DNA from 3 places in the Phyllobacterium sp. CL33Tsu genome. Region 2 is predicted to be linked to each of the others. Evidence: riboswitches for the same ligand, from Rfam matches in the RefSeq annotation. Region 2 holds a riboswitch; each other region holds the start of a gene.

Region 1 (7,698 bases), on a different contig from region 2:
AAACGACGCAGCCCTTGCATGATATCGGCCTCAGTACCCTCGTCGAGGGCGGAACTCGCCTCGTCGAGCAGAAGCATTCTCGGATTGGCGTAGAGCGCACGGGCAATGGCGATACGCTGGCGCTCGCCGCCTGAGAGTTTCAAGCCGCGCTCCCCGACAACGGTCGCAAAACCCTCGGGAAGCTGTGCGATGAAATCGTCGATGGCAGCGTTGGCGGCCGCCTTGAGAAGCAGCTCGCGGTCGAGCGGCCGGCCGAGCACGATATTCGCCTCGATCGTGTCGTGCAGGAGCATGATTTCTTGCGGCACGACGCCGATCGCCTTGAACCAGTCGGAGCGTGCAATGGTCTTCAGATCGACCCCGTCCGCCGTAATGCGCCCTGATTGCGGCTCCAGCGATTTCAGGGCAAGCTTGAACAGGGTCGATTTGCCTGCACCGGTTTCGCCGGTAATGAAAGTTACCCGTCCGCGCTCGACGCAAAAACTGATGTCTTTCAGTCCTTTGGACTCGCGGTAGCCGAAAGCGACCTGGTCGAAACACAAGGTTCCCTCGACCAGGGTGAACACGTTGTGTGCGCTGGGCTCAGGCTCTTCCGGCGCCATCCACATCCGCGCGAAGGGCAGGAATTCGGAATAGGACTTCACCAGGTCGTCGATGGCATAGCCGATCATTTCGAACGGTTGATTGAGCTGCAACAACAGCATGTTGAACAATACGACATCGCCTACCGAGAGTTCGCCGGCCTGATAACGCGGCAGCAGGACAACGAAAGCGATTACCAGTTGAAGCGCCAGCGCCGTTCCATGGACGCAGGCGAAGCTTATTTCGATATTTACGTATTTTCGCCACTTCTCGCGAACCGTCCGCGCATTTTCCGCAAAGCGCTCTCCTACCCAGTTCGCGCTTCCGAAATAGCGCAGCGTTTCCATCGAATTGACCGAATTGCCGACAAAGCGCGCGTTTTCCTGGCTCGTTTCAATGGCTACATCAAGATGCGGCCGTTCCCATTTGTTGGAAAAGTAGGTAGCGGTTATGAAGAACGCACCGTAGCCGAACACAATCGCGGCAATTTCCCAGTTGATCGTTGCGCCGAGCGTGACCACGGTCAGCGTAATGCGGATCAACCCCGGTAGGATTGCCAGGATCCCAAGCTGGATCACGCCGGCGAGCGCGTGTTGGCCGCTCGACTGGGCGCTTTGAATCTCCGCAGGATTATGATCGATGAAGAAGGCGACATGCTTTCGCAGCAGCCTTGCGAAAAAGCTCGTCCCGGCAATGAAATTGACGTTTTGCGCATTCATGAACGACAGGCTTTGAACCACGCGCTCCAGCGCCGTCTGCAGACCCTGAAGCACGGCATATGTCACCCAGCCCAAAAGCAAGCTCTCGGCAAGTTTGTCCGCGCCAAGGCGATCGACCAAACGCGAGAAAAAATAGGGGGCCATGACCGATGTAACGGCCGACAGGGCCACTACCGCTGCGATCAGGAGAAGCGTCCAGCGCGATTGTCGCCAATAGATATGAAGAATAGAGCGCAAGGGCTCGGCTAGCACGCGCCAATCGACCAAGGTTCCGGCTCCGGATAGGTGGGAAAGCCGGCAATCTCTTGCAGGAGCGCGTCGGGGGCAACCCCTACCTTGGACTAAATGATTTCAGCCTTCGATCTCTTCGCGCAGCATTTCGAGTTCGAGCCATTCATGCTCATGCGCTTCGAGGCTATGCCGCTTCTTGGCGATATCGTCGACGGTCTTGTTGAAGAGACCGGCATTCTTGGCGAAGAGGTCCGGGTCGGCGAGTTTCTTTTCGAGCGCGGCAATTTCCGCATGCAGCGTCTCGATCTTTGCCGGCAGCGTTTCGAGCGCGAATTTCTGCTTGTAGGATAGCTTGCGCTTTTCCTCTCGCGCCGGCGCCGCTTTTCCTGCGTCGCTCGTCGCGGCGGACGCCTTCGCGCCCTTGATTTCCTTGCGTGTCGCCAGCGCTTCCTTGCGCTGCGCCAGCATGTCCGTGTAGCCGCCGGCGTATTCGAGCCAGCGTCCATTGCCTTCCGGCGCGATCACCGACGTCACCGTACGGTCGAGAAAATCGCGATCGTGGCTTACAAGCAGCACGGTTCCCGGAAAGCCCGCGACCAGTTCCTGCAGCAGATCGAGCGTCTCCATGTCGAGATCGTTGGTCGGCTCGTCCAGCACGAGAAGGTTTGCGGGTCGGGCAAGAACGCGCGCCAGCATCAACCGCGCCCGCTCGCCGCCGGAAAGTTCGCGGATCGGCGTGCGCAATTGCTCCGGCTGGAACAGGAAGTCCTTCATGTAGGAAGCGACATGGCGTTGCTCGCCATTGACGATGACGTTCTCGCCGCGCCCGTCTGTCAGATAGTCGGATAGCGTCTGTTCGAGATTGAGGCTGTCGCGCCTCTGGTCGAGCACCGCGATTTCAAGATTGGTGCCAAGTTTCAGCGTGCCGCTGTCGGATGCGAGCTGGCCGGTGAGCATGGAGAGAAGCGTGGTCTTGCCGGCACCATTCGGCCCAACGAAACCGACGCAATCGCCGCGCTGGATCCGGGTCGAAAAATCATCGACCAAGACATTATCGCCGTAGGCCTTGGACAAATGCTCGGCTTCGATGACCAGCTTGCCCGATTCCCTTGCGTCGCTGGCCTTCAGGACAGCCGTTCCCTGCGCCCGCCGGTGATTGCGGAATTCGCTGCGCATGGTCTGCAATTCGCCAAGGCGGCGCATGTTGCGCTTGCGCCGTGCGGTGACGCCATAACGCAGCCAATGTTCTTCACGCACGATCTGGCGCCCGAGCTTGTGAAGGTCGCGTTCCTCTTCTTCGAGGATCTTGTCGCGCCACTCCTCAAAGCCGGCGAAACCCTGTTCGAGCCGTCTCGTAACGCCGCGATCCAGCCACACCGTCGCACGGCTGACGTTTTCGAGAAAGCGCCGGTCATGCGAAATGACCACGAGGGCCGAGCGCATCTGGCGAAGTTCGCCTTCCAGCCATTCGATCGTCGTCAGGTCGAGATGGTTCGTCGGCTCGTCGAGAAGCAGGATATCCGGCTGCGGCGCGAGCACCTTGGCAAGCGCCGCCCTGCGCGCCTCGCCGCCCGAGAGATTGTCTGGCTTTTCTTCGCCGGTAAGCCCCAGATGTTCCAGCAGATAGCCGACGCGGTAGTGGTCGTCGGCGGGTCCGAGCCCAGCTTCCACATAGTCGTGGACATTTGCAAAGCCATCCATGTCCGGCGCCTGCGCGAGATAGCGCACTGTCACGCCCGGATGCTTGAACACCTCGCCATCGGTCGGCGCAATGAAGCCGGCCGCGATTTTTAACAGCGTCGATTTGCCCGAACCATTGCGTCCAACCAGGGCAATGCGATCACCCTCGCTGACGGAAAGCGCAGCATCGGTCAGGAGCGGCGTGCCGCCGAATGTCAGCGCAATCTGGTCGAGACGAAGCAGTGGTGGGGCCATGAAGAAATCAAATCCAGCGGTACAGGCAGACCGGGAGTGGCCGGGCGCATGGCCTTTTCGGCGAGAAACGTGCCCCTGTCAAATAAAACAGGCCGGAATTTTCCGGCCCGTCGTTGGACTGTGCGTTGAAAATCAGTATCCGCTGCCGCCATAGGCGCCGCCGCCATTGCCTTCGCAAGGCGCGGTATAGATCGAGCCGTCACGCCGCTGGTAGCGGCAGAGGTTCTGCGTCTGGCCTTGCGGCGTCGTTACGGTACCGATTGCGGCACCGAGCAAGGCACCGCCTGCTGCACCAACCACCGTGCTCTTCGTGTCATGCCCCAGCGCCTGGCCGGCAATCGCACCCAGGCCACCGCCAATCAGGGCGCCCGTCCCTCCACGTACGTTTTGCTCGCTCGTTGCGCAACCGGCAACAGAGACGGCCAGCAGCGCGGATACCGCAATCGCGGTCAGACGTAACTTCATGACAAATCCTTTCATGTCCAAAACAGATGCGGCGGACCCTGCTGTGCCAATAAGGCAGAAGAAAGTTTTCCGTCGCGCTTACCAACAAATTATGACGGAGCCCTCGTCGACATTCTCGGCTCGTGTCCCGAGGATCATGGCTGTATGAAACCGGTGGAGGGTCCGCGTACGCCACGCTCACCTACGATCAGTAGCGTCGTTGGGCTACTCCGCCCTGGCCAAAAAAACAGGCCGGGAAAATCCCGGCCTGCTCTTATGCAAGAAATAACCGATTATCGGCACGGAGCCTGATAACGCTGGCCATAACGATTCTCGTATGTGCAATAACGATTGCTATTGTTGTTGGTGGCAGCACCAACCAAAGCACCACCGGCACCGCCGATTGCAGCACCTGCAAGGGCGCCCTTGCCACCGTTGATTGCACCACCAGCCAATGCACCCAATGCCGCACCGCCTACGCCGTAGCCGGCGACGCGCTGATCAGACGTGGTGCACCCTGCGGCCGAAAACGCCAGGAGTCCGGCGACTGCAATCGTGGACAAACTTTTCAACATGGAAGACCTCTCCCGTTGTTAGAACCAAATTTCAACAGCTTGCGTCCCCAATGCTGTCCTGCAACAATTACATCTAGCGCTTTTTTTTACAAGCCGGATGCCGGTTGCAAGGCAGCAATCAGGATTGCCTTACCTGAATCGAGCGATACCCGGAGAGTTCCGCGTACCGAATTCGAGACAGTAAGCGATGAACCGAAAGAAAGTTCCATATTTTGCAGCGGCCAGCGCGCGCCTTCGATAAAAAGGCCGTGCAATGGCGAAAATGCAACAATGCTGAAGAGCGTATCTTCGGGGAAATCGAACCTATAGGAACCTGCGACCAGCGGATGCGCTTCTTCATCACCGCTGGAGAGGATTATCTTGCGGCCCTCGGCCGCATGGGCGGTCGCCATGGTGAGATGCAGGAGCGTGTGATCTGTGCGCGAACCGCCGAACGCCCCGCACAGAATGACCTCGGTTGCGCCGAGCCGATAGGCCTGGTTGAGCGCCAGCTCGCCGTCCGTCATATCCTTTGCAGCCGGGAAAACCGAACGGGGAACATGCGCATAACGCCGGTCGAGTTCGGGCGACGTCGAATCGAAATCGCCGAGCCAAAGCTCGGGTTCGAGGCCGAGGGCTTCGGCATGTGCTATGCCGCCATCGGCCGCAAGGACGCGGGCACCGGCGACGAGGTCCCTGAGGCGATCATTGGCGTGGACGGTTCCGCCGAGAAGAATGACAAACTTGCTCATGACGCGGCCATAGCATGCGGCACCCGCGCCGCATAGCGTCGTTCAGCGTGACATGAAGCTGCCGGGCAAAGGCATGCGTGCGAATGCTAAAACCCTGTAAGCTGCACCAGCGAGATACCGTAGAATATGTAAGCCCCGATTGCCGTGGCGATGGCGATGACCACCAGCATGGCCCCATCCGTGAGTTCGAACATTTCTGCCCCCTTAGTCTTCTTATTGTTCTGAAGGGAAATCTAGCAGATTCGCGGGCGCATGGCTTCACACAAATCCGGGTTAATTAGCGCGGACTAACTGGCCCCCAAAATTGCGATCGCAACCACACGCAAGACGGGCAATCGGCTTGCGCCGACCAATGTTTTTCTTTAATCTTTGCAACGCTCTAACGGGGTGCCTGCCAGAAATGACAGGCTGAGAGGCACAAGGTGAAACACCTGCCAACCCGCGGAACCTGATCCGGTTTGTACCGGCGGAGGGATTAGACGCGGCATCACAGCCGGCGCACCAATCCTTTTGAACACCAAGCTAAGGAGGCGCCGATGCGGCCGCTAACGACATTATTGAAATTTGCACTCATAATCGGTGCGCTGGCCCTCGCTTTCCCGGCGGGTGCCAACGCCGAAGGCAAGCTCACCGTCTATACCTATGAAAGCTTCACCGCAGAGTGGGGCCCCGGCCCCAAGGTAAAGGAGGCTTTCGAAACACACTGCGGTTGCACGGTCGACTTCGTTGCCGTGACCGACGGCGTTGCCCTTCTTAACCGGTTGAAGCTCGAAGGCACTGCAACGAAGGCGGACATTGTACTCGGTCTTGATACGAACCTCACCTATGAAGCGGCAGCGACCGGCCTCTTCGCGCCGCACGGCATCGATACGAAGGCAGTAGTAATTCCGGGTGGCTACAAGGACGATACTTTCGTACCCTTCGACTATGGCTACTTTGCCGTTATTTATGACACGGAAAAGCTGACGAACCCTCCGGCGAGCCTCAAGGACCTCGTCGAAGGCGATCCGAAACAGAAGATCGTCATAGAGGACCCGCGTACTTCGACGCCGGGCCTCGGACTGCTCCTGTGGGTAAAATCGGTCTATGGCGACAAGGCGGGCGAAGCTTGGGCCAAACTCAAGAACCGCGTCTTGACCGTTACGCCCGGCTGGTCGGAAGCATACGGCCTCTTCACCAAGGGTGAAGCGCCGCTTGTCCTCTCCTATACGACATCTCCTGCCTATCACGAGATCGCCGAAAAGACCGAGCGCTACAAGGCGGCCTCGTTCGCCGAAGGCCACTATCTGCAGGTTGAAGTCGCGGGCCAGACCACGACGGGCGCGAAGAACCCGCTGGCCAAGGAATTTCTTGCCTTCATGACCTCGCCTGCCTTCCAGGACGCCATCCCGGAAAACAACTGGATGTTCCCGGCGGCAAAAACCAGCGCGCCGCTGAACCCGGCCTTCGACAGGCTGGTAAAGCCCGTAACGACCCTGATGTTCTCGCCGGAGGAAGTCGCCAAGAACCGCAAGGCCTGGATCGACGAGTGGCTTGCGTCGATGAGCCTGTAACGCATTGACGCCCACCATCTCCCTCAAACCTTTGGCCGGGGCACTCGCCCTGGCCTTTCTCGCCCTGCTTGCGGGGGGAGCCTTGCTCGGTCTCCTGAGCGAGGCATTGCGTGGCAATACCGAAGGCTTTGCTGCATTCGACAGCTATTTGTGGAGAGTTGCACGCTTCACCCTGTTGCAGGCCGTTCTTTCAATGCTGCTCTCGATCGCCTTTGCCATCCCGCTGGCCCGGGCCCTCCATGCCAATCCTGATTTTCCGGGGCGGCCGATGATCTTGCGCCTTTTCGCCCTGCCCCTAGCCCTGCCCGCGCTTGTCGCTGTGCTCGGGATCACCAGCATTTACGGACGCAACGGCCTTCTCGCTGCACTGCTTGCGCAATCCGGCTTTGAAATCATACCGAACATCTACGGCCTCACTGGCATTCTGATCGCCCACGTGTTCTTCAACCTGCCGCTGGCAACGCGGTTCATTCTCGCCAGCCTCGATTCAATTCCGGAAGATTACTGGAAGCTCTCCGCTCAGCTCGGCATGCGCGCATTGGCGCAGTTTCGCCTGATCGAATGGCCGGTAATACGGCGCAATCTTGCCGGCATTGCCGGGCTGATCTTCATGCTGTGTATTACGTCTTTCACCATCGTGCTGACGCTTGGCGGCGGGCCGCGCGCGACAACGCTGGAAGTGGCGATCTACCAGGCGCTCCACTTCGACTTCGATATCGCGCGCGCCGTATCGCTCACCCTGTTGCAGCTGACCCTGACGGTCGCGGTACTTTTGCTCCTCAGCATGGCCGGCCGTCCTACGGAGGAGGGTTTCAGCCTGCGCACGACGGCCCGCCGCTTCGATAGGCCTTCTGCCCGTGCAAGGTCGTTGGATGCTATTCTCATTTTCGTCAGCGTGCTCTTCGTCGGATTGCCAATGGCAGGCACC
Region 2 (7,698 bases):
GCGCGGCATGATGCCGTGGATCGGCAAGAACAAGCTGGTCGACAAGGCCAAGAACTAAGACGTTATCGTGTGAAGCAGAAAGGCCGGCGGAGCGATCCGCCGGCCTTTTCACCCTCTGCATTTACAAATCGCATTGCCGCCGCGGTGCGTTATATGGCTGGAACGTGTTGTCGGAAGGGCGGTACGACTGGTAGCGCGCGCGGCACCGTTCGACCTGGCTCGGTCCGGACGGCCCGACCGGACGGCGAACGCGAAAATCGTAGCAGCGCGACGAACCGGTACAATCAGGCGAGGCAATATTCGCAGGCGAACCATTCTTGAGGATGATCGGCTGGCGCGGGATGACGTCGAGGCCACGCGGCGCCGGGCGATAGGTTTGCACTTCCTGTGCCGATGCGACGCTCATCGAGATCGGCGCGGCGAGGCAGATGGCAAGGGCAATTGCTAGGTTTTTCATTTGTCCGGTCTTTCCATTCGCATAACAATATAGGAGCGAAGCGCCACGATAGCCACTGGTGGTCATCGCCGAACCCGATTAGGTTTCCTAAAAAGCAACGTTGCTTCGTACCGAATGGTTTCAACCTGGACCCCTCCGCATGCCCGTCCGCATCGCTACCTTCAATGTCGAGAACCTGATGAGCCGGTTCGATTTTTCCGGCTTCCGCAACAATCTCAACATGGATCGTTCGCTCCAGCTCTTTCAGATTCAGGACGAGGCGCAGTTCAGGCAGCTCGAACAGGCCCGCGCCATTGCCCATGCGGACGATACGCGCCAATTGACGGCGCTGGCGATTGCCGAAACCCATGCCGACATATTGTGCCTGCAGGAGGTCGACAATATCGGCGCGCTGAATGCTTTCGAGTTCGGCTACCTGTTCAAGATGGTGGGCGAGGGCTACCGCCACAAATACATGGTCGAAGGCAATGACAGCCGCGGCATCGATGTCGCCGTGCTCCTGCGCGACCAGACGCGCTATGGCGAACCGATAGAATTCGTTTCCATGACCAGCCACGCGCATGTGACCTATGACGATTTCGGGCTTTACGATCCGCAGCTCGGCCTCGTCGGGATCACCGCCAATGAGCGCATTTTCAAGCGCGACTGCCTGGAGATCGATGTGCGCATCGCCGGCAAGCCGCTCAGCCTCTTCGTCTGCCATTTCAAGTCGATGGGATCGCCGCGCAATGGTCTCGACGGGCGAACCTCGACCATGCCGGTGCGTCTTGCAGAGGCGAAGGCCGTGCGGCGCATCATCAGTGACAAGTTTGCGGCAAGCGGCGGCCCGGCGGACAAGCACTGGGTGATCTGCGGCGATTTCAACGATTATCGCGAGCGGGTGGTGATCGGCGGTGATTCCATGAGCGGCTATACGTTTGCTCCGGTCAACGACCCGGTCAGCTGCGTCGATGTCCTGCTCGAAGGCGGGTTCTGCGAAAACCTGGTGGAGAGGCGGCCGATCATGGATCGCTGGACGCTTTATCATACGCGCGGCCCGCAGGAACGGCATCTTTGCCAGCTCGACTATATCCTGGCCTCGCCGGAGCTTGCCCGTTCCAACGGCAAGGTTCTCCCCGACATCATCCGCAACGGCCAGCCGCACCGGACAATCTTTCCGCCCGGCCAAGAGGTCGATCGCTTTCCACGCACTGGCTGGGACCGGCCCAAGGCCAGTGATCATTGCCCGGTGGCAGTTACTCTCGATATGGTTTGAACGATGCTGGATATTCCGGAAGGTGCGGTCATTCCGCTGAAGAGCGCGACCGTGCGCATCGACGGCGCACCCCTGGCCTATGAATTGCAGAACAGCGCGGATATTGCGGCAAACTGGTCGCGTGCGACCGCCGACAACCCTGCCTTGTTCAATGGTCCGTTCTTCATGGCGGAAGAGGCATCGGTTGCGGGTGGCGATTTTCGCGCGCGATATCACCGCACGCGCTTTGCAACGATGATGCACTGGAAGGGCAATGCGTCTGTCGAAAAGCCCTGGCACATTTTTGGCGTGGGCGTCATCGTTTCCAGCGACAACAGGTTGATCGCCGGCCGTATGGCGCCTTCGACGTCGGCCGCGGGCCGCATCTATTTTCCAGCCGGATCCTTCGACGAGGACGATGTCGTCGGCGACCATATCGATATTGACGGCAATATGATGCGTGAAGTCGAAGAGGAAACCGGCATTGATCTTTCGCGGGCGGCAAGCAGGGACAATGCCATTTATCTCGTAACCGTGAACCGCAGCATTGCGCTGTTCCGCCGCCACTTTTTCGATCTGACCGCCGCGACCATTCTCGATCGCATCCGCGCGCACATTGCCTCGGAAAACGATCCGGAACTCGATGATATCGTTGCGATTTCCGGCGCCGGTGCAATGCGCGAGGCGACGCCGCCGACATTCCGCGCCTTTGCAGACTGGCACTTCGACCGGTCTTGAGCTTGCGCCGCAAGAGCGTAAGCTTTCAGGCCTCGGACCCGCCCAGAATGTAACCGTCACAAGCTTTGGCTTGAATGGGCGGGACCATCCACTAATTTCTGCGCATTCACGCGGGGAGAACGCAAATGGCTGGTCGGAGCTACGAAGTCTACGACGTCTTTACGGACAAGGTACTGGCGGGAAATCCCTTGGCTATCGTCCACGATACCGATGGACTCGACAGCGAGGCGATGCAGAAGATTGCGCGGGAGTTCAACCTTTCCGAAACGGTGTTCGTGCTTGCGGCCAGGAACCCGGCACATACGGCCTGGGCGCGTATCTTCACACCGGACTATGAGATGCCGTTTGCCGGTCATCCGACCGTGGGCACGGCGATTTCGCTGGCGCAACGACGCTTTGGCGCCGTCGAGGAGGATCAGGACGCGCTGATCATTCTTGAGGAGCAGGTTGGCCCGGTGCGCTGCGGCGTCCGCCTTACCGCGAGCGGTGCTTTTGCGGAGTTCGACCTGCCGAAGCTTCCCGTGCAGATACCCTACAATTACGACAGGATCGCAATTGCCAACGCGCTGCGGCTCGAACCGCGGGAGATCGGCTTCGAAAATCATGTGCCGAGCATCTGGGACGCGGGCGTGCCATTCATGATGGTCCCGGTCCATGGTCTCGAATCAGCTGGCCGCATCCGTATCAACCAGACGGCTATGAAGGATGTTGCCCCGACCATCGGGCATCGCCAGTTGCCGGTCTACTGCTATTGCCGCGAAACTATCCTGCACGATAGCCATTTTCATTCGCGCATGTTCGTCAGCGATGACGGCACCTACGAGGATCCTGCGACAGGCTCGGCGACGGCTGCCTTTGCCGGCGCCATCCACGCCTTCGACAGGCCGCTCGACGGAGTGCTGCGGCTCTCGATCGAACAAGGCTACGAGATGGGCAGGCCGTCGCGCCTGCAACTGGAGCTGGATATTGCCGAGGAGAAGCTCCTAGGCGCGCGTATTGGCGGTTCGGCGGTCAAGGTCGCGGAGGGCCGTCTTTTTGCTTGATATGCTGCCTTGCGCTGTTCCTGTGCGCGGCCGTCATAAAGTTTTCAAGAAGGGCTGGACAGGCAGGAAATGCCCCGTTATAGAGCCCTCACTTTCGGTCGTCACAGCGGCTGACGGGCACATAGCTCAGTTGGTAGAGCAGCTGACTCTTAATCAGCGGGTCGTAGGTTCGATCCCTACTGTGCCCACCATTCTTTCGAAAAAAGGGCCGCATGGCCCTTTTTTCATGCACGCGAGGCAGGCTCAACCTGCCGGCAAACGCTAGAGGAGACTTTCCATGAGCATCCGTCGTATTGAAGTTGGTCCGCGCATGAGCCAGGCCGTTATCCATGGCAACACGGTATATCTCGCCGGGCAGGTGGGTGGCCCGGGCAAGAGTGTTACCGAGCAGACCAAGGATGTCCTTGCGGCCGTCGATCGCCTGCTCAAGGAAGCCGGCACCGACAAGTCGAAGCTGCTCCAGGCCATTATCTGGCTCGACGACATGAAGGACTTCAGCGAGATGAACGCCGTGTGGGATAGCTGGGTCGATCCGGCCAATACGCCCGCGCGCGCGACCGGCGAAGCCAAGCTCGCAACGCCCGAATACAAGGTCGAGATCATCGTCACCGCCGCTCTCTGATTCGGTTTGGCGCACGTCAATGTGCGTTATTCTTGAAGCGGTTGTCACCATCCTGCCGTAAAAGGCGGTTTCTTTGCAGCAAAGCCCGAGTAAATTGCTCGGGCAGGCTGGATTTTTGGCGCGGAAATGCATAAAGTCCGCGCTTCTCCGGATTGCCACAGGGGCAATTCTTCAAACGCTTGTCTGATTGTAGCCAATTGCTATTGCGCAAGACGAGGCAAGCATGGGTAAGGAAAACGATTGCAAGTACTCGTTCGAGACAACAATGTTGAACAGGCCCTCCGGGTCCTGAAGAAAAAGATGCAGCGGGAGGGTCTCTTCCGCGAAATGAAGGCGCGCCAGGCATTCGAAAAGCCGTCCGAGCGCCGTGTCCGTGAAAAAGCTGAAGCCGTCAGCCGCGCCCGCAAGGCAGCGCGCAAGCAGGCACAGCGCGAAGGTCTCCTGCCAGGACCGAAGAAGAAGGAACGCCCGCCGCGTCCGAATGGCAATAGCGGTGGCGATTTCAACCGATAGTCGGTGACCGGCCCGTCCGGTCATTTTTATAGCGAGAAAACCCGCACGGCCTTGCCCGGGCGGGTTTCGTTTTTCCTGGCCCTGAATGGTCGGCCGGGATCATCCCTTGGGCGGTTTCCAGAAAGTGCCTCCTTGCGCGGCCCAATAGCCTGCCTATTCATGCAGGCATTCAGTCATGCATCATGGAGACAAGCATATGGCGCTCAAGCTCAACATTATCATTGCCAGCACACGCCCCGGTCGTGGCGGTCCGGCAGTCGCAAAGTGGTTTCATGAATTTGCCAGCTTGGATGCCCGGTTCGAAACCGCGCTGATCGACCTTGCCGAGATAAACCTGCCTCTCCTTGATGAACCGCATCATCCCCGCATGCTGAAATATGAAAAGGCTCATACCAAGCGTTGGAGCAGCCTCGTCGATGCGGCAGACGCAACCGTTTTCGTTACCCCGGAATATGATTATTTTGCTCCGCCATCGCTCATCAACGCTTTGATTTACCTGTCCAAGGAGTGGAATTACAAACCGGCCGGATTTGTCAGCTATGGCGGCGTATCCGGCGGCTTGCGCTCGGTCGAGTCGGTAAAAGGGCTGGTTGCGGGCTTGCGCATGATGCCGATTCCCGACGGCGTTGCCGTGCATTCGTATCAGCAGTTCATTGATGATGAAGGCGTCTTCCAAGCCACCGAATCGATGACGGGCAGCGCGGCGACAATGCTGGCGGAGCTTGCCAAGTGGGCAGAGGCCCTGAAGCCGCTGCGCACCTGACCTGACGTATTGACCCGCTTGACAACAGCGTTGCAGGCGGGTCTCTTAGAGACATTCACCAGGGGGGTCCCGACAAGGGGCTGAGATACTGCTGGCCATCGGCAAGCGCAGTGACCCGTTGAACCTGATCCAGTTCATACTGGCGTAGGGACGGTGCAAAAGTCTGCGCGGGCCAGGGATCTCCTGTTGTAGTTCGCACAAGCCTTTCATCCTTCCGGCACAGAACTGGGTTTCGCGCCTGCATGGCCATAATGGCGTGCGGGCAATTTGAACTGGCGGGCGTTTTTGAGCGTTCGCGGAGCAAAGGAACCTGATGATGACCGCAATTACTCCAATCGTTTCGACCGGCGCGCTCCCGGCATCGACCAAGGTCTACAAGGCCGGGCGCATATATGCGGATTTGCGCGTACCGATGCGCGAAATTGCCGTGCATCCGACGGCGGGCGAGCCCAATATCACCGTCTATGATGCGTCCGGTCCCTATAGCGATCCGCTCGTGACGATCGATATTGCGCAGGGCCTGCCACGCATGCGGGAGGCCTGGCTTGAGGCGAGGGGCGACACGATTGTTTATGACGGCCGCCACGTTCTCCCTGCCGATAATGGCTTTGCGACCGGTGAACGCCTGACGCCGGCTTTCTCCGGTCTCAGCAGGCCACGCAGGTCCAGGGACGGCCGTGCCGTTACCCAACTCGCCTATGCGCGGGCAGGCATCGTTACGCCGGAGATGGAGTTTGTCGCGATTCGCGAAAACCTTGGCCGCGAAGCGGCGAGGAGCGCGTTGGTACGCGACGGCGAATCCTTCGGAGCGGCAATACCGGACTATGTGACGCCCGAATTCGTGCGCGACGAGATCGCGCGGGGCAGGGCGATCATCCCTGCCAATATCAACCACCCCGAACTCGAGCCGATGATCATCGGCCGCAATTTCCTCGTCAAGATCAATGCCAATATCGGCAATTCCGCTGTCACCTCTTCGATGGCCGAGGAGGTCGAGAAAATGGTCTGGGCGACGCGCTGGGGCGCGGATACGGTCATGGACCTTTCGACCGGGCGCAATATTCACAATATCCGCGAGTGGATCATCCGCAACGCGCCAGTGCCGATCGGCACGGTTCCGCTCTATCAGGCGCTGGAAAAGGTGGGCGGTATCGCCGAGGACCTGAGCTGGGAGATTTTCCGCGATACGCTGATCGAACAGGCGGAACAGGGCGTCGACTATTTCACCATCCATGCCGGGGTGCGGCTTCATTACATCCCGCTCACCGTCAACCGGGTGACCGGCATTGTCTCGCGCGGCGGCTCGATCATGGCGAAGTGGTGCCTGCATCACCACAGGGAAAGCTTCCTTTACGAGCATTTCGCGGAAATCTGCGATATTTGCCGCGCCTATGATGTTTCCTTCTCCCTGGGTGACGGGCTGCGGCCTGGCTCGATCGCCGATGCCAACGATGCGGCGCAATTTGCCGAGCTCGAGACGCTCGGCGAACTCACCCGGATCGCCTGGGCCAAGGATTGCCAGGTGATGATCGAAGGGCCCGGCCACGTGCCGATGCACAAGATCAAGGAGAACATGGACAAGCAGCTCGCCGTTTGCGGCGAGGCTCCATTTTATACGCTCGGACCGCTGACGACAGACATCGCACCCGGCTACGATCACATCACCTCCGGCATCGGCGCAGCAATGATCGGCTGGTTCGGCACAGCAATGCTCTGCTACGTCACACCCAAGGAGCATCTCGGCCTGCCCAATCGGGACGATGTCAAGGTCGGCGTCATCACCTACAAGATCGCCGCCCATGCGGCCGACCTTGCCAAGGGTCATCCGGCGGCGAAACTGCGCGACGACGCGCTGTCGCGGGCGCGTTTCGAGTTCCGCTGGGAAGACCAGTTCAACCTGTCGCTCGATCCCGAAACCGCGCGCCTCTATCACGATGAGACACTTCCGAAAGAAGCGCACAAAGTGGCGCATTTCTGCTCGATGTGCGGGCCGAAATTCTGTTCGATGCGCATTTCGCACGACATCAGGGCGGAGGCGCAGAAGGAAGGCATGGCGGCGATGGCGGCGAAATTCCGCGAGGGCGGCGATCTCTATATGCCGCTGGAAAATGGCGGTTGATCCATGGCGGTGCTTGTCAAAGGCGCGGCCGTTGCCGGCCTGGCGGTCGCGCATGAACTGATGGTGCGCGGTATCGAGGTGACCGTGGTCGATCCAGCGCCCGGAGGCCTAAGGGCCGCATCCTGGTATGCTGGCGGTATGCTAGCGCCCTATTGCGAAAGGGAAAGCGCCGAGCAGGCCGTCGTCGAGCTTGGACGAGCGGCAGCTGA
Region 3 (7,698 bases), on a different contig from region 2:
CCTGCCGGCATCCTTGCTCGGCTATTTTTCACTGGCCTATATCAGCCGCATGACCCGAAGCTTCATGCTGAATGAACTCGAGCAGGAATATATCGTTGCCGCACGCGCAAAAGGCCTTTCCGAAACGCGGATCATCTGGGGTCATGCCTTGCGCAATGCCGCCGTTCCGCTCGTCACCGTCATTGCGCTTTCTTATGCCGGCCTGCTCGAAGGCTCTGTCCTTACCGAGACCGTTTTCTCGTGGCCAGGGCTCGGCATGTACATCACCAACTCCCTGCAGAACGCCGACATGAATGCGGTGCTCGGCGGAACCATCGTCATCGGCACTGTCTTCGTTGCCATCAATCTTCTGTCCGATCTGCTTTATCGGGCCCTCGACCCACGGACGCGCGCACGATGACAGAGGCAATCAACACGTCGCGGCCGCTTACGCGCCGCGAATGGCTGATGAGCGACCGCCCGCAATCGCGGACACAGGCGCGACTTGGCCGCGCCTATCTCGTCTGGAGCCGTTTCGCCAGCAACCGCCTTGCCGTTGTCGGGCTCGCCATCATCATCGCCTTGCTGCTGGTTGCTGCCTTTGCGCCGCTGCTGGCGCCGCATTCGCCCGTTGCCGGCGACCTGCGCAATGCGCGCCTGCTGCCGCCCGGTGGTGACTATCTGCTTGGTACTGACGATCAGGGCCGCGATATCCTCTCAAGGCTCATCTATGGCTCGCGCCTGACGCTTTATGTCGTCATTCTCGTTGCGATCATCGCGGCGCCAATCGGGCTGCTCGTCGGTACGATTGCCGGTTACGCCGGCGGTTGGGTCGATGCCGTGTTGATGCGCATCACCGATATTTTCCTTGCCTTCCCCAAGCTTATCCTGGCCCTGGCGTTCGTCGCCGCCCTAGGGCCGGGCATTGAGAATGCCGTTATCGCCATAGCGATAACCTCGTGGCCGCCCTATGCGCGCATTGCCCGCGCCGAGACGCTGACGGTGCGCAACTCCGATTACATCGCCGCCGTCCGGCTGATGGGAGCATCGCCGACGCGCATCGTGCTCCGGCACATCATGCCGCTCTGCCTGTCGTCGCTGATTGTCCGCGTGACGCTCGACATGGCAGGTATCATCCTCACCGCTGCTGGCCTCGGCTTTCTTGGGCTTGGCGCACAGCCGCCCTTGCCCGAGTGGGGTGCCATGATCGCATCGGGAAGGCGTTTTATCATGGACCAATGGTGGGTCGCCGCCATGCCGGGCTTTGCCATCCTCATCGTCAGCCTTGGTTTCAATCTTCTTGGCGACGGGCTGCGCGACGCGCTAGATCCGCGAGGCAACAACCAATGAGCACCATGCTGACGGTTGACGACCTCCGCGTCACGTTTCCGACCCGCACGGGCGCCGTCAACGCGGTGCGTGGTGTGTCCTTTACGCTTGGGCGCGAACGCCTCGGCATTGTCGGTGAATCAGGCTCCGGCAAGTCGCAGACCGGCCGCGCCATCATGGGCCTCACCCCTCCACATGCAACCATCACCGCAAAGACCCTGAACTTCGACGGCATCGATCTGCTGGAGACGTCCGTCAAGGAACGGCGGGCGCTGCGCGGCAATCGTATCTCCATGATCTTGCAGGATCCGAAATATTCGCTCAATCCGGTCATGAGCATCGGCAGGCAAATCGTCGAAACGCTCCGGACCCACGAGAAGGTCAGCAAGCGCGAGGCGCGCCGACGCGCGCTCGATATGCTGGCCGCCGTCCAGATACGCGACCCCGAGCGCGTCTACGATCTCCATCCGCACGAAGTATCGGGCGGCATGGGGCAACGCGCGATGATCGCCATGATGCTGATCACCGGACCGGAACTGCTAATTGCGGACGAGCCGACCTCCGCGCTCGATGTTACGGTCCAGCTCGACGTGCTCGGCATTCTTGACAATCTGGTGCGCGACAGGGGCATGGGCCTCATTTTCATCTCGCACGATCTGCGGCTGGTTTCGTCGTTCTGCGACAGGGTCATCGTCATGTATGCTGGCCGCATCGTCGAAGAAATTGCGGCGACGGATCTGCGCAATGCCAAGCACCCCTATACGCAGGGACTGCTGAACTGCATGCCCGAAATAGGTGCTGACCGGCATCCACTGCCGACACTCGACCGCAAACCGGAGTGGGCAGCATGACGCCGGCGCTGAAGATCGACAATCTCGAAGTGACGTTCAATCGCTTTCGCGCGCTGCGCGGGGTCAGCCTCGAAGTGGTGCCCGGCGAGTCCTTCGGTCTCGTCGGCGAATCCGGTTCGGGCAAATCGACGCTGCTGCGCGCCGTGGCGGGTCTGGCGCCCGTGACCGCGGGGACGATCGAGGTCAATGGCAATTTGCTCGGCGCATCGCGCACAAAGGCCTTTTACCGCGAAGTGCAAATGGTGTTCCAGGATCCCTATGGTTCGCTGCATCCGCGCCAGACCGTCGACCGATTGCTCCTTGAGCCGCTCGCCGTACATGGATTCGGCGATATCGAGCGGCGCATCTTGCGGGCGCTTGACGAGGTCGGGCTCGGTTCCAGTTTTCGCTTCCGCTACTCGCACCAGCTGTCAGGCGGCCAGCGCCAGCGTGTCGCCATCGCCCGCGCCCTGATTCTCGAACCATCGATCCTGTTGCTGGACGAGCCAACCTCTGCGCTCGACGCATCAGTGCAGGCGGAGGTGCTGAATCTTCTCGAAAAGATCCGCCGCGACCGTAAGCTGACATTCGTCATGGTCAGCCATGATCTCGCAGTCGTAACGCACATGTGCGACCGGCTCATGGTAATGCAACACGGCGCGGAGGTAGAACGGCTCACCGCGTCGGAACTGGCCCGGCGCCATGTAACGCAGGACTACACGCGCAACCTCCTTGTTGCGAGCCAGGGTTTTGTCCGCCCTGTCGTTCAAAACGCCTAATGCAGCTTCATCGAACATTTACCATTTGCAGACGCATTTCTTCCCCGACGACCGTTCCAGGGCAGATCGTGAAAATCTGAACGAATTTCATAAGCCGTCATTTACGCCGGACAACTGATGGTTGCGCTCATCGACTGGAGTGGGGCCATGAAGTATCTACGTCAATTCATAAAAGACCGCCGCGGCGCAACCGCGATCACATTCGGTTTGCTGCTTGTACCGCTCCTGGGGTTTGCCGGGCTCGCCGTGGATTATAGCCGCGCCAGCAATGACCGTTCTCGGCTGCAGAATGCGGCCGACGCCGCGGCGCTTGCGGCAGCCTCGGTCTTTACCGGTTCCAACAAAGCGGCCGCCGAGGCGAGGGCACGCGCCTTTCTGCAGGCAAATCTCGGCCTGCGCGCTGAAGATATCAATTTGAACTTCAGCACGGAAAATCAAAAGGTTTCCATCACTCTTGGAGGCCAGACCAGCACCCTGTTCATGCATGTTCTCAACAAGGACAACATGCCGATCAACGTCAACGCCACGGCGCTCGCGCCGTTGAAGCCGACGACGGCCAAGATCACGATCGACAAGGTTACGGGCTACTGGTTCAAGAAAGTTTCCATCATCGTCGTGCGCAATGGCAAGGATGTTGTCGTCGGCACCATCAAGTACACCGCGACCGACCATAACCTCTACAATGGTAACGGCGGCGGTAAAACAGACCCGGACATCAATGTTCCGATCACATTCGATCTCGGTGACTACACCAAGCTGTACCTCAAGATGGAAATCAAAAATGACGGTTGCGATGTCGGCTACAAGGACAAGAACGCCGGAAAATCGCGATACGTCGATTGCATTGCCACAAATGAGTCGGGCTATTCGAAATACAATTCCACGCTGAAAACCGACGATCCGAACACGGTCAACCATTTGTTCGTCGATGGCGTCCAACTGCCGGTGGGATCGAAGCCCCCACTCGATGATCTGATGAATTGTGACAACACGCCCCATAGCCATGCGTGGGAAGACGGCGGCGGCTGGGCCAACCAGGACTTCTACTACAAGATCACGGCCGCCTGTAAATCGGTCGACGGCGAGAACGTTCGCCTGACCCACTAGGACCTGACGCGGCGCGATTGACTTTGATCTCGCGCCGCTCCATCATCGCTTCATTCCGAGGGGGGCACTGTACAGTGCTGAGATAGCGTCGAGCTGGACCCTTGAACCTGATCCGGGTCATGCCGGCGTAGGAACGGGAATTGAGCAAAGTTCGCGCCTTTTCAGCTTCACCTTCGCGCATGACCGGATCTCCAAAAGCGACGGAGTCCAGAGCGTGCCATACATCCTGACATCTGAACTGCGGCGGTAGCTGCCAACCATGCGCCTCGTTACTCGCATGGTCGCGGCGCTTGCCGCCGTCGCTGCTTGCTGGCAAGTGGCGGTCTGGCTATTCCAGCCTCCGCGATTCATTCTGCCCGGGCCAATTGCGGTGGTGTCGGCGCTGGTCGAAGAGCGGCAATATCTTGGCGTCAACGCATCGATCACGCTCATCGAGATCCTGCTTGGACTGGCCTTCGGTGCGCTCGCCGGCATTGTCATCGCGCTGCTCGTCGCCGCCATTCCTGCCTTCCGCCATGTCGTCTGGCCGCTTCTTCTTGTCTTGCAGGCACTCCCGGTGTTTGCCATCGCGCCGCTGCTTGTTCTGTGGTTCGGCTTTGGACTTGCCTCCAAGGTGGTGATGGCAAGCCTCATCATCTTCTTTCCCGTGGCGTCGGCCTTTGCCGATGGCCTGCAGCGAACCAACCGCGATCTGCTTGATGTGGCTTCGCTCACGCAAGCGACGCCGCTCGCAACCCTGCTTCTCGTTCGGGTTCCGAGTGCCTTGCCCTCGCTCGGATCGGGCCTGCGGGTCGCCGCCGTCTTTGCCCCGATCGGCGCCGTGATTGGCGAATGGGTCGGCTCGTCGCGCGGGCTCGGCTTTGTCATGCTGCAAGCCAATGCCCGCATGCAGACCGAAACCATGTTCGCGGCACTGATGATCCTCGCCGCCCTCACCGTGATCCTGCGCTTTCTCGTCGACGCCCTGACCCGCCGCCTTACCCCGTGGGCGCCGGAAACATGACCATCTCTCCTCATCGATGCAACAAAGGACAAACGATGTTCCGCATACGCTCATTGATCCTCGCCATATGTCTTGCGCTTTGCGCCGCAACCGCACCTGCAAGAGCCGCCGACAAGCTGACGGTTCTACTCGAATGGTTCGTCAATCCGGACCACGCCCCTCTTGTCATCGCCCGCGAGAAGGGATTTTTTGCCGATGCCGGTCTTGATGTGAATCTGATGCCGCCAGCAGACCCGGCCGCGCCGCCACGCCTCGTTGCGGCAAAGCAGGCCGACATCGCCATCCACTACCAGCCTAATCTCTACCTCGACCATGACGCCGGCCTGCCGCTGGTGCGCTTCGGGACGCTGGTGGAAACGCCACTCAACACGGTGATGACGCTGGCCGATGGTCCCATCAAAAGCCTCAAGGATTTGAAGGGCAAGAAAGTCGGCTTCTCGGTCTCCGGGTTCGAGGATGCGATGCTCGGCGCCATGCTCAAGTCCGAAGGCATGTCCATCAAGGATGTAGAACTGATCAACGTCAATTTCGCACTTTCGGCCTCGCTGATCGCCGGGCAGGTCGATGCGACGGTCGGAGCCTACCGCAACTTTGAACTGACCCAGATGGCACAGGAGGGTCATAGCGGCCGCGCCTTCTTTCCCGAGGAGCACGGCGTGCCGGTCTATGACGAACTCATCTTCGTCACGCACCGGGATCTCGTGACCGACAATCGCCTGCCGCGCTTTCTCGGCGCTGTCGAAAAGGGGGCGATCTACCTTACAAATCACCCGGACGAGAGCTGGCAGATTTTCATCAAGGCCTATCCGGATCTCGACAATCCGCTGAACAGGCAGGCGTGGATGGATACGCTGCCACGCTTCGCCAAACGGCCGGCAGCTCTCGATCGCAGCCGCTACGAACGCTTCGGTGTCTTCCTGCACGAAGCAGGACTGATCAAATCGATCCCCGCCGTCGGCGACCTTGCCGTCGAACTCTCCCAACCTCCTTCGCTCTGATGAAAGAGAAGATCATGCCAAAAGTAGATTTCCGGCTGAATGCCATTGTCGATGTCGAGGCTATTGGCGACGAGCATGACCTTGGTGCTCTGGTGCTTGCTGCGGCCCGAGGCGGCGCCACGATCATCCAATATCGCGACAAGAATTCGCCAACACGAAAGATGGTGGAACGTGCCCATGCGATCCGGGCAGCGCTGGTCGGCAGCGGCGTTCCGTTCGTCGTCAACGACCGGGTCGACGTGGCGCTTGCCACGGGTGCCGACGGGGTCCATGTCGGGCGCGAGGACATGCTGGTCGCCGACGTCCGTCGTCTGCTTGGCCCGGATGCGATCATCGGTTTGACGGTGAAGAACGAATCCGATGCCGAAGCCGCCATCGCTGGCGATATCGACTATGCTTGCATCGGCGGGCTGTTCGAAACGCCGGCCAAGCACAATCCCGACGGTCCCATCGGCTTTGACGGCTATCAACGTCTGGCGCAGGTCATTCGGGCGAAGAAGCCCGACCTGCCGATCGGCGCTATTGCCGGCCTCGATCTCGCGCGCGCTGCACCGGCCATCAAAGCCGGGGCCGATGGCATAGCGGTCATTTCGGCCATTTTTCGGCAGGTCGACCCGAAGGCCGCTGCGCAAATACTGCGCGAGGCAGTGGACAAGGCGCTCGAGGCACGGCGATGACCGCGATCGCATTGACCATTGCCGGTTCCGATAGCGGCGGCGGCGCAGGTATCCAGGCGGACCTGAAGACCTTCTCGGCGCTTGGCGTCTACGGCGCGAGCGTCATCACAGCCATCACCGCCCAGAACACAAAGGGCGTGACAGCAATCGAAAATCTCTCGCCTTCGATCATAAGCGCGCAGATCGATGCCGTTCTGTCAGACATTGACGTGGCCGCGATCAAGATCGGCATGGTCTCCGCAGTTGCAGCGATCGAGAGCATTGCCAACGGCCTGCGCGGCTGGGACAGGGCGCTCGTTATCGACCCGGTGATGGTCGCGACCTCAGGTGATCGGCTACTCGAACCGGGAGCCATCGATGCGTTGCGGCAGGTGCTTCTCCCCAAGGCAACCCTCGTCACACCCAACCTTGCGGAATCAGCCCTGCTGACCGGGCGGCCCGTCGCAGGCGATGCGGCCGAAATGGTGCGTCAGGCCGAGCTTCTGCTGGCTTTCGGTCCGTCAGCAGTTTTGATCAAGGGTGGCCATGGCAGCGGACCGGAGAGCAGCGATTTTCTGTGGGACGGAAAAACGCAAGAATGGTTTTCCAGCCCCCGCATTGCCACGAATAACGATCATGGAACCGGCTGCACGCTTGCCTCCGCCATCACGGCTGAACTGGCCAAGGGCGAGATTCTGGCCGATGCCGTGGCACACGCCAAGGATTACGTGACGTCAGCGATGCTCGCCGGCAGTGAGCTCAAAGTGGGGCGGGGGCGCGGACCCGTGCACCATTTCCACCGGTGGTGGTAGGCACGATTGTGGAGGCCAGCAAATCCTGCCGCTCGAAGGGCAGCGGGATCACCGCCGGAAACACCACCTTGCCGTCGGCATAGGCAAGTTCCGTCGGCGTCATGAGGGCGCTCGTCGCCTGCGCGGCAGGGGCCGTACTTGCTTCCGATGACGTCGCAACAAGAGCGGTCTGTACGGGCTCTGCCGAAGGTTCGAGCACGTCGAG

What was found. Region 2 has a riboswitch for thiamine pyrophosphate ahead of thiC (phosphomethylpyrimidine synthase ThiC). Riboswitches for the same ligand answer to the same signal wherever they lie in the genome.
Region 1: it holds a riboswitch for thiamine pyrophosphate, as region 2 does, so the genes downstream of both, thiB (thiamine ABC transporter substrate binding subunit) here and thiC (phosphomethylpyrimidine synthase ThiC) in region 2, are expected to answer to the same signal.
Region 3: it holds a riboswitch for thiamine pyrophosphate, as region 2 does, so the genes downstream of both, BM074_RS05200 (ABC transporter permease) here and thiC (phosphomethylpyrimidine synthase ThiC) in region 2, are expected to answer to the same signal.

Annotation. Positions count from the first base shown of each region.
Region 1 is NZ_FORJ01000001.1:1,707,092-1,714,789, reverse strand. It holds gene BM074_RS08325 (ABC transporter ATP-binding protein) at 1-1,568, opposite strand, end outside; gene BM074_RS08320 (ABC-F family ATP-binding cassette domain-containing protein) at 1,653-3,467, opposite strand; gene BM074_RS08315 (glycine zipper 2TM domain-containing protein) at 3,600-3,932, opposite strand; gene BM074_RS08310 (hypothetical protein) at 4,205-4,486, opposite strand; gene BM074_RS08305 (thiamine diphosphokinase) at 4,573-5,217, opposite strand; TPP riboswitch at 5,591-5,709, shown strand; gene thiB (thiamine ABC transporter substrate binding subunit) at 5,754-6,770, shown strand; gene thiP (thiamine/thiamine pyrophosphate ABC transporter permease) at 6,775-7,698, shown strand, end outside.
Region 2 is NZ_FORJ01000002.1:474,496-482,193, reverse strand. It holds gene ilvC (ketol-acid reductoisomerase) at 1-58, shown strand, start outside; partial or broken gene BM074_RS23280 (BA14K family protein) at 122-244, opposite strand; gene BM074_RS11955 (endonuclease/exonuclease/phosphatase family protein) at 597-1,712, shown strand; gene BM074_RS11950 (NUDIX hydrolase) at 1,716-2,429, shown strand; gene BM074_RS11945 (PhzF family phenazine biosynthesis protein) at 2,555-3,472, shown strand; tRNA gene BM074_RS11940 (tRNA-Lys) at 3,588-3,663, shown strand; gene BM074_RS11935 (RidA family protein) at 3,750-4,094, shown strand; gene rpsU (30S ribosomal protein S21) at 4,335-4,607, shown strand; gene BM074_RS11925 (NADPH-dependent FMN reductase) at 4,804-5,370, shown strand; TPP riboswitch at 5,421-5,539, shown strand; gene thiC (phosphomethylpyrimidine synthase ThiC) at 5,687-7,489, shown strand; gene thiO (glycine oxidase ThiO) at 7,493-7,698, shown strand, end outside.
Region 3 is NZ_FORJ01000001.1:1,044,844-1,052,541, reverse strand. It holds gene BM074_RS05225 (ABC transporter permease) at 1-400, shown strand, start outside; gene nikC (nickel transporter permease) at 397-1,329, shown strand; gene BM074_RS05215 (ABC transporter ATP-binding protein) at 1,326-2,159, shown strand; gene BM074_RS05210 (ABC transporter ATP-binding protein) at 2,156-2,917, shown strand; gene BM074_RS05205 (TadE/TadG family type IV pilus assembly protein) at 3,065-4,024, shown strand; TPP riboswitch at 4,073-4,175, shown strand; gene BM074_RS05200 (ABC transporter permease) at 4,284-5,027, shown strand; gene BM074_RS05195 (ABC transporter substrate-binding protein) at 5,072-6,025, shown strand; gene thiE (thiamine phosphate synthase) at 6,040-6,702, shown strand; gene thiD (bifunctional hydroxymethylpyrimidine kinase/phosphomethylpyrimidine kinase) at 6,699-7,493, shown strand; partial or broken gene BM074_RS23255 (lytic transglycosylase domain-containing protein) at 7,696-7,698, opposite strand, start outside.